One region of the Streptomyces sp. NPDC020983 genome, then DNA from elsewhere that is predicted to be linked to it. Evidence: riboswitches for the same ligand, from Rfam matches in the RefSeq annotation. Region 1 holds a riboswitch; the other holds the start of a gene.
What was found. A riboswitch is a leader RNA that binds a small molecule or an ion and turns the genes downstream of it on or off. The one in region 1 is predicted to bind cobalamin.
Positions count from the first base shown of each region.

Region 1 (5,854 bases):
CGCCGTACTCCCGTCCGCTGGGCCGGGCGAGCGTCTTGGCGGCGGCGAAGCGCACCCGGACGGGCAGCAGCGCGAGGCCGCGGACCGTACCGGCCTTCGACTCGACGTCGTCCTCGATGCGTTCGCCCAGGATCTGGAAGCCGCCGCAGATGCCCAGCACCGGGCGGCCGCCGGCCGCCCGGCGCTCCACCGCCGCCGCGAGGCCGCGGGCGCGCAGCCACTCCAGCGCCCGCACCGTGCCCCGGGTGCCCGGCAGCACCACCAGGTCGGCGGCGGCGACGTCCGCGGGCCGGTCGGTGAAGCGCACCTCCACGCCGGGTTCGGCGGCGAGGGCGTCCAGGTCCGTGAAGTTCGACATGAGCGGCAGCGGCACCACCGCGACCCGCAGCGTCTCGCGCCCGTACGGCTCGCCCGCCGCGTGCTCGCGGACGTGCAGGCCGTCCTCCTCGTCGATGCCCAGGCCCCGCTCGTACGGCAGCACGCCCAGCACCGGGCGGCCGGTCAGCCCGCGCAGCATCTCCAGGCCCGGCTCCAGCAGCGTCACGTCACCGCGGAACTTGTTCACCACGTAGCCCGCGAGCAGCGCCTGCTCCTGCGGCGGCAGCAGCGCGGTCGTCCCGAAGAACGCCGCGAAGACGCCGCCGCGGTCGATGTCGCCCACCAGCAGCGCGGGCAGCTTCGCGCGGTGCGCCAGGCCCAGGTTGACGATGTCGGTACGCCGCAGGTTGATCTCCGCGGGGCTCCCGGCGCCCTCGCAGACCACCGCGTCGTACGAACGCGCCAGCTGCGCCAGGCAGTCGGCGACGACGTCCACCAACTCGCCCTGGAAACCGCCGTCGCCGTGGTAGCCGCGGGCCGACATCTCGCCGACCGGCCTGCCCAGCAGCACCACCTGGCTGCTGCGGTCGCCGCCCGGCTTGAGCAGCACCGGGTTCATGAGCGCGGACGGCTCCACGCGCGCGGCCTGCGCCTGCACCGCCTGCGCCCGCCCGATCTCCGCGCCGTCGCGCGTCACGAAGGAGTTGAGTGACATGTTCTGCCCCTTGAACGGGGCGACCCGCACACCCTGCCGCGCCAGGAACCGGCAGATCCCCGCGGTGACGACGCTCTTCCCCGCGTCCGACGCGGTGCCCGCGACCATGAGGCCCTTCACGCCGCCTCCCCCCGCCGTGCCCCGGGTACCGCCGGGCCGCTCGCACGGGCCTGCCGCCGCGGCGGCAGGAGGGAGCGGGCGGTGAGGGTCAGGGCCAGGGACAGGAAGGCCACCCGGCGGGACAGGGCGACGGCGCGCTCGATGTCGGGCACCGACGGGGGCGGGAACTCCGCGCCCAGGACGGGACGGTGCTCGGTGCGGCCCGCGTAGGAGAGGGTGCCGCCCAGGCGGACGCGGAGGGCCCCGGCGAAGGCGGCCTCCACCGGGCCCGCGTTGGGGCTCGGATGGGCGGCGGCGTCGCGGCGCCAGGTGCGCCAGGCGGTGCCCGGGTGCGGCCCCGCGAGGACGGCGAGGGCCGCGGTGAGGCGGGCGCCGGGCCAGCCCGCCGCGTCGTCGAGCCGCGCCGCGGCCCAGCCGAACCGCAGGTGGCGCGGGGAGCGGTGGCCCACCATCGCGTCCAGCGTGTTGGCGGCGCGGAATCCGGCGAGCCCGGCGGGCCCCGCGGCCGCCCCCCACACCAGGGCGCCGACGACCGCGTCGGAGGTGTTCTCGGCGACGGACTCGACGACCGCGCGGGCGATCTGGGCGGCGTCCAGGTGCTGCGGGTCGCGCCCGCACAGGTGCGGCAGCCGGGCCCGGGCCGCGTCGAGGTCCCCCGCGTCGAGCGCGGCGCCCACCGTGCGGGCCTCGCGGGCCAGCGAGGTGCCGCCGAGGACCGCCCAGGTGCAGGCGGCCGTGAGCGCGGTGGAGGCGGTCCGGGAGCGGCGGGCGGCACGTGCGGCGAGCCCGGCGGCGCAGGCCGCGGACCCGGCGCACAGTGCCGCGTACACGGCACCGGCCGGCCGGCCGTCACGCCACATCCGGCGTTCCAGCGCCCCCGCCGCGCGCCCGAACGCCGCGACCGGGTGGCCGCGGCGCGGGTCACCCGCGACGAGATCGCCGAGAAAGCCGAGTGCGGCGCCGTACGCGTAGGTGCGATCGGCACGCATCGCTCAGACCGCCGTCACCCCTGGGAGGGACGGAGTGGTGCGGACCGCTGGGGGAATGGCGCCGGGCATGGCTGTTGTCCTCACTCAGGGTCCGCGCCCTGGTTCGACGTGACCGGCGGTGAGAGTCTCCTGGCTCCCGGATCTACGCACTCCCGGGTCTTCCAGCCGGCAAGCCGGCCGTGACGTACGGGTCGGGAGTGCACTCCCCGGTGACAGTGGCGGGACCGCGCCGGATTCGCACCGGACTTCCTCTCCTGCCGCCGTATGGCACCGGGCAGTCCACCACGGCCGCGACGACCGCGTCAAGGCGCCCTTGACCTGCGGCGACGGAGTGTGGTGAGGTCCACACCCCGCCACCGCGGGACGGCCGGACGGGCCCGCGCCGGGCCCGCTACTTCGCGACGATCAGCCAGATCCCCCACGCGACCGCCGCCGCGCACGCGGCGAAGCACGCGTAGGCGCCGCCGCGCGCGGCCACGCCGCCGGGACCGGCCGCGGGCCGGGACAGGCCGACCACGCCGAGCGTGAAGACGCCGACCAGGCCGACGGTGGACAGCAGCGTGACGACCAGGACCGAGCCGAGGGCGTGCCAGTCGATGCTCATGCGGGACTCCTTCAGACGGTCGCGGTGGGGGCCGGGGTGCCGGCCGGCGGGGGGATCACGGCGGCGATGGCCGCGGTCACCGCGCCCTGCGGCTCGGGGACGGCGCCGGCGGCCTCGTCGTTGACGTTGGCGTGCGTGACGGGCCTGCGGCGCGCCGCCGTGCGGATCGCCGCGCACACCGCGAGCCCGAGCACGGCGACCGCGGCCACGCCCCAGTTGCCCTGGTCGGCCAGCAGCGCGGCGCCCGCACCGACCAGCCCGGCCGCGGGCAGCGTCAGCGCCCACGCGGCGACCATCCGCCCCGCGGTGCTCCAGCGCACCACCGCGCCGCTGCGGCCCAGACCCGCGCCCATGACCGAGCCGGAGCACACCTGCGTGGTGGACAGCGCGAAACCGAGGTGGGAGGAGGCCAGGATGGTGGCGGCGGCACCGGTCTGCGCCGCGAAGCCCTGCTGCGGCTGGATGTCGGTGAGGCCCCTGCCCATCGTGCGGATGATCCGCCAGCCGCCTATGTAGGTGCCGAGCGCGATCGCCGCGCCCGCCGAGACGACGACCCACAGCGGCGGGTCGGAGTGCGGGGCGACGACCCCGCCGGTGATGAGCGCGAGGGTGATCACGCCCATGGTCTTCTGCGCGTCGTTCGTGCCGTGCGCGAGCGAGACGAGGCCCGCCGAGGCGATCTGCCCGGCGCGGTAGCCCCTGGCCGTGGCCCGCGGGTCGGCCTTGCGGTCCAGCCGGTAGCTGAGCCGCGTCGCGGCGGTGGCGGCGAGGCCCGCGACGAAGGGGGCGGCGAGCGCCGGGACGAGGACCTTCATGACCACGGCGTCGCCGTGCACGCCGTGCCGCCCGACCGCGACCAGCGTCGCGCCGATCAGCCCGCCGAAGAGCGCGTGCGAGGAACTGGAGGGCAGCCCGGCCAGCCAGGTCAGCATATTCCAGACGATCGCGCCGACCAGCGCGGCGAAGATCATCTGCGGTCTGACGCCGGCCGACTCGTCGATGATGCCGCCGGAGATGGTCTTGGCCACCTCGACGGACAGGAAGGCCCCGACGAGGTTCAGCGCGGCGGACATGGCCACCGCCGTCCTGGGCTTGAGGGCGCCGGTCGAGATGGTCGTGGCCATCGCGTTGGCGGTGTCGTGGAAACCGTTCGTGAAATCGAACGCGAGAGCGGTGGCGATGACGATTCCGATCAGGAGCGTCATGTGTTCCATGGACCCAGGCAATCGTTCGATCGGACAGTGGCGAGCCGACCGTACGGACCGTTCGTGAACGGAAGGTGAACTGACAGGGGACTCGTGGTGCCAAGATGACAGGTCAGTGAACGCGGCGCCAAGGGTGATCACCGTCACGGTATACGGGCGGTGATCCGGGCCGCGGGGCGGCGACAATGCCGCGACCGGGACCGAGCCCGGGCCCGGACCCGGCAACGGAAGGACGCACCGTGCAGGACGCTGTCGCCGAAGCGTGGGAAGAGGTCGTCGCGGCCGCCCGCCGCAGCGTGGCCGACGGCCTCGTCGTCGGCACCTCCGGCAACGTCTCCGCGCGCGTCGGCGAACTCGTCGTCGTGACGCCCACCGGCGTGCCGTACGAGCGGCTGCGCCCCGCGGACCTCGTCGCCGTCGGCCTCGACGGGCGCCAGGTGCGCGGCGAACTGCGCCCGACCAGCGAGCTGCCGCTGCACCTCGCCGTCTACCGCGCCACGGACGCGGGCGCGATCGTCCACACGCACGCGCCGCACGCCACCGCCGTGACCCTCCTCACCGACGAACTGCCGCCCGTCCACTACATGACCGCCGCGCTCGGCGGGCCCGTACGCGTCGCCCCCTACGCGCTCTACGGCACCGAGGAACTCGCGGCCGGGGCGGTCGCCGCGCTCCGCGGGCGCACGGCGTGCCTCCTGGCCAACCACGGCACCCTCGCCCACGCCGCGACCCTCACCCGGGCCTACGAGCACACCGCCCAACTCGAGTGGATGAGCCGCGTCTGGCTCCTCGCCACCTCCGCGGGCCGCCCCCGGACCCTCTCCGCGGACGACCTCGCCGCCGCGTCCGCCGCCCTCGCCGCCTACGGGCAGCCGCACTGAACCGCCCCCCCGGGGCGGGCGGGGACGTTCCGCGCCGCGCGGCGCCGGGGCAGTGCCCCGAAACTCGCGCGGCGGCGTCCGGTTGGCCGCATGCCCCGCCGCGCGCGACACTGGACGGGATGCGACTGCGAACCGCCGTGGCGACGACCACGACCGTGCTGGGTGCGGGCACGGCCGCCCTCGTGGCGGCCGGCCGGTACGGCTCCCGCTTTGCCCTCCGCCCGCCCCCGGAGGGCCCCGCCCCGGAAGGGGCGGTGACCGTGCACGCGGTCGCGGAGGACCGCGTCACCCTCACCCGTACCGCGTCCTCGGCGCGCCGCGGCGTCTACGGCCTCACCGCGGACAGCGGCCTGCACGCCATCGCCGGCGACGTCGTCGGGAGCACGGCGTACACCGTGACCCGCAAGCTGCTCGCCGTCCCGCACGGCTCCCTCGACCAGGGCACCGCCGTCCGCCTCACCCCCCAGGTGCACCGGGGGGACCCGCGGACCGCGCTCGGGCTGGACTTCACCGAGGTCGCCGTGCCGGGCGAGCTCGGCCCGCTGCCCGGCTGGTACCTGCCGGGCGACCGGAGCACCTGGGTGATCACCGTGCACGGCCTCGGGGCGACGCGCGAGCACGCGATGAACGTCCTGCCGGCGCTGCACCACCACCGCTTCCCCCAGCTCGTGCTGGGCTACCGCGGCGACCCGGGCGCACCGCGGCCCGCGGACGGCATCGGCCACCTGGGGCGTGCCGAATGGCGCGACCTGGACGCGGGGATGCGCTACGCCCTCGAGTACGGCGCCGAGCGCATCGTGCTCTTCGGCTGGTCGGTGGGCGCCACGATGGCCCTGCACGCCCAGCGGCTGTCGGCCGAACGGGAGCGGGTCGCCGGCCTGGTGCTGGACTCGCCGGTGCTGGACTGGCGGGCCACGGTGCGGGCCGCCGCCGCGTCGCACGGCCTGCCCGCGCCGCTGACCCGGCTCGCGGTCCGCGCGGCGGAGGGCCGCCGGGCGCAGCCGCCGCGCGCGGCCGCGGCC
Region 1 is NZ_JBIRRA010000012.1:193,368-199,221, forward strand. It holds gene ACH4SE_RS26285 (cobyric acid synthase) at 1-1,141, opposite strand, end outside; gene ACH4SE_RS26290 (cobalamin biosynthesis protein) at 1,150-2,142, opposite strand; cobalamin riboswitch at 2,265-2,395, opposite strand; gene ACH4SE_RS26295 (hypothetical protein) at 2,534-2,746, opposite strand; gene ACH4SE_RS26300 (anion permease) at 2,758-3,960, opposite strand; gene ACH4SE_RS26305 (class II aldolase/adducin family protein) at 4,137-4,832, shown strand; gene ACH4SE_RS26310 (alpha/beta hydrolase) at 4,952-5,854, shown strand, end outside.

Region 2 (5,854 bases), on a different contig from region 1:
GCGCTCGGGGTCGCGGGCGGTGACGACGCGGTGCGGGCGGGTCGCGTGCCGCCGCAGGATCAGCTCGCGCAGGGCGGTCAGATCGGCCTTGGCGTCGCCCTTGTCGATCAGGAAGAAGACGTCGGTGCGGCCGATGGCGTCGACGGCCTGGAGGGTGAGCTGGGCGGGGTCGCCGGCTCCGATGCCGATGACGTGGACGTGTCTCATGGGCGGCGGTCCGTGGTGGTGTGCAGGGCGCAGTCGCCGCACAGGGCGCCGCGGCGGTCGGGGGCGGCGCGGTAGATGAGGCAGCAGCTGCGGCGGCGGAAGGCGCCGGCGGCCGTACGGTCGCGCTGCGCGCGCAGCGGCTCGCGGTCCAGCAGCGCGGCGGCGAAGGCGGCGGTGGCGGCGGCGAGACGGGGGCGGGCGGCGGCGATCATGGCGGCGGCGCCGTTGACGGCGGAGGCGGTGTTGCCCAGCAGGATGTGCCGGGAGACGCCGAGGGGGACGTGGAGGGCGGCCAGTTCGGCGAGGGGGCCGTCGTGCAGCCGGGCGGCGAAGGCGTCGGCGAGCGCGCCGGGCGGCAGGGCAGGGCCGCGCAGCGCGGCGGCGGGCAGCGAGAGGGGCACGGGGCCGCCGAGGACGGGCCGCCAGCGGACCGCGGCGAGCCGGTGGTCGAGGAGCGTGCCGTGCAGGACGGCGGCGGCGAGGGCGGGTGACACCAGGCGGGCGGCGAGGCCGAGGTGCGCGACGGACGCGCCGACGCGGGCCTCGACGGCCTCGGGCGGCCGCCCGCCCGCCGCGGCCAGCCACGCCCGGACGGCTCCGGCGCGGGCGGCGACCGCGGGCCCGTCGAGGGCCTGCCACCCGGCGTCGCCGGATCCCGCGGGGTCCGGCGACGCCGCCGTACCGGCGGCCGGGCCCGCTGCCGGCTCCGGGTGCGTGGTGAAGGAGAAGAAGGGCCCGAGCGCGGTGATCCCGGCGATCACCGCGCCCTGGTCCCTCGTGCCGGGTGCGGGTGGTGTCATGCGGGGGACGGCGCCGTCCCGCGTGCGGGGGCGGCGGCCGCCGCGGGGCGCAGGACGCGTTCGGCGAGCGGCGCGAAGACCAGGCCGAGCGCGGACCACAGCAGGAGCTGCGCGCCCACGGAGTAGAAGCGGAAGGCGAAGAGGACGTCGGCGGGGAAACCGGGGAAGACGATGTGCCCCTCGGGGTCGGTGAGCGGCTGGGGCGTCTCGGTGGCGTGGTCGCCGTAGTGCTCCTTGTTGTAGCCGAGGTGCCCGAGCGACGGCAGGAGCAGCATGACGGCGCCGATGGCGACGACGAACGCGGCGCCGGCCAGCAGTGTGGCGTTCCAGTTGCCGAAGCGCGCCTGCAGCCGGCGGCCCAGCCAGACGGCCCCGGCGAGGAAGGCGACCGAGCACACCACCATGATCAGGTAGAGGGCGCTGCGGGCCCTGATGGTCTCCTCGTGGCCGATGGCCGGCGGGTTGGCCGGGTACTTCAGGAACGGCACCAGGTACAGGCCGAGGAATCCGCCGCCCGCCACGAGCAGGGCGAGGGTGCGGGCGCGCAGCCCGCCGACCCGGCCGAGGCAGGCGGTGTAGGCGACGGCGAGGAGCGCGCCCATCGCCATGCCGAAGGCGACCATGCCGACGCCGATGCCGACGTCGGCCTGGACGGTGCGGCTGAACAGGTCGGACCCCGCGGCCTCCGGGGCGATCCCGGCGGCCCTGTCGAGGGCGGCCTGGGCGGCGTCGCGGCCCTTCTCGTAGTCCATGGCCCTGCCGATGTACGGCTCGGCCAGGACGCGGGCGAAGAGGAAGGCGAGCAGGCCGGCGACTGCGCCGGCGAGGACGCCGCGCAGCACGAGTTTCTTCTCCATGCCGAGTTGTCCGTCGCTCGCCGTCAGTGGCAGGGGAAGCCGAGGAAGTGGCGTGCGTCGTGGACGAACTCGTGGAGGTGCATGTCCTTGCCGAACACGGAGACGGCGCCCTGGTCGACGCCGATGAAGTAGTAGGCGAGCAGTGCGAGGACGGTGGCGCCGACGAGCCACAGCGCGGCCTTGGTGACCGGCAGGACGACCGGTGTGGCGGCGGGGCGGGTGGGGGAAATGCTGCTCAAGGTGAGCCCTCCTTCGGGGATCGTGCGTCCCTGGTCTGCTGGGCGTCGTGACGGGCGGGTATCTGACTGCCCGTCTCGCCCGGAGGCGGCGGGATCACAGTGGCGCGACCGTGCCGGAGTCTCACCGGCTTCCCCATGCCATCACTACCCGGTGAGCGTAGGGCTCCGTTCTGTCATGCGTCAATCAGCACGGATCGGCGATCACCAGGGCTTCTCCGGATGTGATCAAGGTCTCCGGGGCCCGGGGCGGCCTATTGCACATGGTTCGCAACTAGTAGTCTGATGCGAAAGGCACCACACCGGCCGCTCCGGAGGACGAAGGAATGAGCAGCACCACCGAGGCCCCGGCGCCCGCCGGATCACGTCTGGGACGGATGAAGCGCTCGATGACGCGGGCGGAATGGACCCGGCTCGGCGGCATGGCGGCATTCATCGTCGCCCTCCACGTGATCGGCTGGTTCACGCTGGTGGCGATCGTGGCGCCGGAGCACTACAGCGTCGGCACCAAGTCCTTCGGCATCGGCATCGGCGTGACCGCGTACACGCTCGGCATGCGGCACGCCTTCGACGCCGACCACATCGCGGCGATCGACAACACCACCCGCAAGCTCATGCACGAGGGCGAGCGCCCGCTGTCGGTGGGCTTCTGGTTCTCGCTGGGCCACTCCAGCATCGTCTTCGGGCTGGCGGTGCTGCTGTCGCTGGGCGTCAGGTCGCTGTCCGACCCGGTCGAGAACGACGACTCGCAGCTGCACACCGTCACCGGCTGGATCGGCACCACGGTCTCCGGCACGTTCCTCTACGCCATCGCGTTCATCAACCTGCTGATCCTGGCCGGGATCTGGAAGGTCTTCCGGCAGATGCGCGGCGGGCACTTCGACGAGGCGGCGCTGGAGGAGCACCTGAACAACCGCGGCTTCATGAACCGGCTGCTCGGCCGGGTGATGAAGTCGATCACCAAGCCCTGGCAGATGTACCCGCTGGGGCTGCTGTTCGGCCTCGGCTTCGACACCGCGACCGAGATCGCCCTGCTGGTGCTGGCCGGCTCCGGCGCCGCCTCCGGGCTGCCGTGGTACGCGATCCTGTGCCTGCCGGTGCTGTTCGCGGCGGGCATGTGCCTGCTGGACACGATCGACGGCTCGTTCATGAACTTCGCCTACGAGTGGGCCTTCTCCAAGCCCGTCCGCAAGGTCTACTACAACCTCACCATCACCGGCCTGTCCGTCGCCGTCGCGCTCATCATCGGCACCGTGGAGCTGCTGGGCCTGATCAGCGACAAGGCCGGGCTGCACGGCGCCTTCTGGGACTGGGTGGGCGGCCTGGACCTCAACGTCGTGGGCTACGTGATCGTCGGGCTGTTCTTCGCCACCTGGGCGGTGGCGGTGGCGGTCTGGAAGTTCGGCAACATCGAGGAGAAGTGGTCGTCCGGGCTGCGCGCCGCGGAGCAGCCGGACTGACCGCGCGGCGGCGGCGAAGGCCCGTGCCCCGGCTGCTGCCGGGGCACGGGCCTTCGCCGTTCAGCGCGGCGGCCGGGTGCCGACGACGGCCGTCGCGCCGAGGTCGTCGTCCGTGACGGTACGGGCGAGCAGCCCGCCCTCCGCGAGGATGCCCGCGGCCGTGTCCGCCTGCCGCTCGCCCGCCTCGACCAGGACCGAGCCGCCGGGGGCCAGCCACCGTGCGGCGTCGGCGGCGACCCTGCGCAGCACGTCGAGACCGTCGGGCCCGCCGTCGAGGGCGATACGGGCCTCGTGGTCGCGGGCCTCGGAGGGCAGCAGCGCGACGGCACCGGTGGGCACGTAGGGCACGTTGGCGGCCAGCACGTCGACCGTGCCGCGCAGCGCGTCCGGCAGCGCCGCGAAGAGGTCGCCGCGGTGGACCCGGCCGCCGGCGGCGGCGATGTTGCGGGCCGCGCAGGCGACCGCCGCCGGGTCGAGGTCGGCGGCGTGCAGTTCGGTACGGCCGAGGGCCGCGGCGAGCGCGGCGCCGACCGCGCCGGAACCGCAGCACAGGTCGACCACGACGACCCGCCCGCGCGCGGCGAGCGCGCCGCGGCCGAGCGCAACGGCCTCGCGCACCAGCAGCTCGGTACGCCGGCGGGGGACGAACACCCCCGCCCCGACCTCGATCCGCAGGGAGCAGAACTCGGCCCAGCCGACGACGTGTTCGAGCGGCCTCCCGGCGGCGCGCTCGGCGGTCATCACGGCGGCCTCGGCGGGCGTGGCGGCGGTGTCCAGGATGATGCGGGCCTCGTCCTCGGCGAAGACGCAGCCCGCGGCCCTGAGCCGGGCGGTGACGGCGGCGTGCGAGGTCTGCGGGGCGGGCGGCGCGGGCGGGGGCCCGGCGGTTTCCGGGGTGTGCGGCATGGCGGCCTCTCGGCGGGGTGCGGCGGCCTGCGGACCGGTCAGGAAGCCCCGGAGCCGCGGCCGTACGGCGGGAACGTGCGGTGCGTACGCGCGGTGATCGGTCCCACCTCCCCCTGCAAGTCGTGGCACGCGCCGGCGGCCTCGCCGCCGGTCGGCGCCCAACTTACCCCAGCGCGGGCGGCCGTACGCACCGGTCTCGCGTCTCACGCCAAACCACCAGCACCGAATCGGCGTCTTTACCGGCCAGCAACCCCCTGCCGGCAGTGCGGGTGTTCCGGAACTGAATCGCTTGAGCAGTCCGTCGTCCTGCTGGACCCGGTCGGACGTCGTGGAAACGGGGGGGCAGATGAAGCGCACAGCACTCGCCGGTCCGCTGATCGCCGTGACGGCGCTGCCGGCGACGGCCTGCGGTGGCGGAGGCTCGTCCGGCGGTTCCTCTCCCGCGATCCGCCACCGGTTCTCCCGGCCTGTGCTGCGCCTTGCCGGGAACGGCCGTACGGAAACGGTTCCGGCGCCGGGGAACCGGCCGCAGCGGCGCGCCCCGCGCGGGTCTGCCTGCGCGCGGGCGGCGGAGAGCCGTGAGGCCCGGCGTCAGCGGTGGCGCAGGGCCAGTGCGACGCAGGTGGTGGTCGCCGCCACGGCGAGGGCCGCCGGGAGGCGGGCCCAGGACGTGTCGGCCAGCGGGGCCTGGGCGGCGGCGAAGGTCACGGCGCAGGCCGCGGCCGCGGCGGCCGCCGGGCGCAGCCGGTCCGTGCCCGGCGGCGCGGCCGCGCTCATCGTCCAGGCGTCCGTGACGAGGAGGTACGCGGCCAGCAGGCCGACCACGCACGCGGCCAGCCACGCCGCGGGTGCGGTGAGCGCGGCGAGCACCACCGCCCCCGCGGGCAGCAGCGTGTTGCGGCGGTGGGCGGCGACGTCCTTCCACCGCATCGACGACAGCACCGGCCGGGTGTCGAGCATCGGCGCGGCCCACCACGCCGCGGCCACGGCGGCGGCGACGAGGAGCCAGCCGATCCGCGGTCCGGTCACGGTGCGCGGCGGGTTGCAGGCGGCGGCCGCGAGCGCGGCGCCGAGGACGCGGGCGGTCAGCCGGTGGGCGTCCGGTGTGCGGCTCATCGGCTTCCTCCGCGGATCCGGGTGCGCAGCAGCGGTGCGAGCGCGAGGTCGAGGGTCTCGCCGGGGGTGTGCGTGACGACGGCGATGCCGCGTTCGGTGAGCGCGAAGCGCAGCGCCTCCCGGTCGGCGCGCCACAGCCGCAGGGCGAGCTGGGCGCTGGTGTCGCCGGGGTCGACGGCCGGGTCGCCGCTGGGGATCTCCACCACGACCAGCGGGTTGGCCCGCGCCCTGATCTGGTCGAGGACGTCGAGGATCCGCTGGTCGGTGAGCGG
Region 2 is NZ_JBIRRA010000007.1:259,789-265,642, reverse strand. It holds gene cobF (precorrin-6A synthase (deacetylating)) at 1-207, opposite strand, end outside; gene ACH4SE_RS17790 (hypothetical protein) at 204-1,007, opposite strand; gene ACH4SE_RS17785 (CbtA family protein) at 1,004-1,864, opposite strand; gene ACH4SE_RS17780 (CbtB-domain containing protein) at 1,888-2,103, opposite strand; cobalamin riboswitch at 2,139-2,270, opposite strand; gene ACH4SE_RS17775 (HoxN/HupN/NixA family nickel/cobalt transporter) at 2,490-3,560, shown strand; gene ACH4SE_RS17770 (putative protein N(5)-glutamine methyltransferase) at 3,621-4,466, opposite strand; gene ACH4SE_RS17765 (hypothetical protein) at 5,058-5,582, opposite strand; gene ACH4SE_RS17760 (DUF58 domain-containing protein) at 5,579-5,854, opposite strand, start outside.
Region 2: another riboswitch for cobalamin. It lies ahead of ACH4SE_RS17780 (CbtB-domain containing protein); the one in region 1 lies ahead of ACH4SE_RS26290 (cobalamin biosynthesis protein).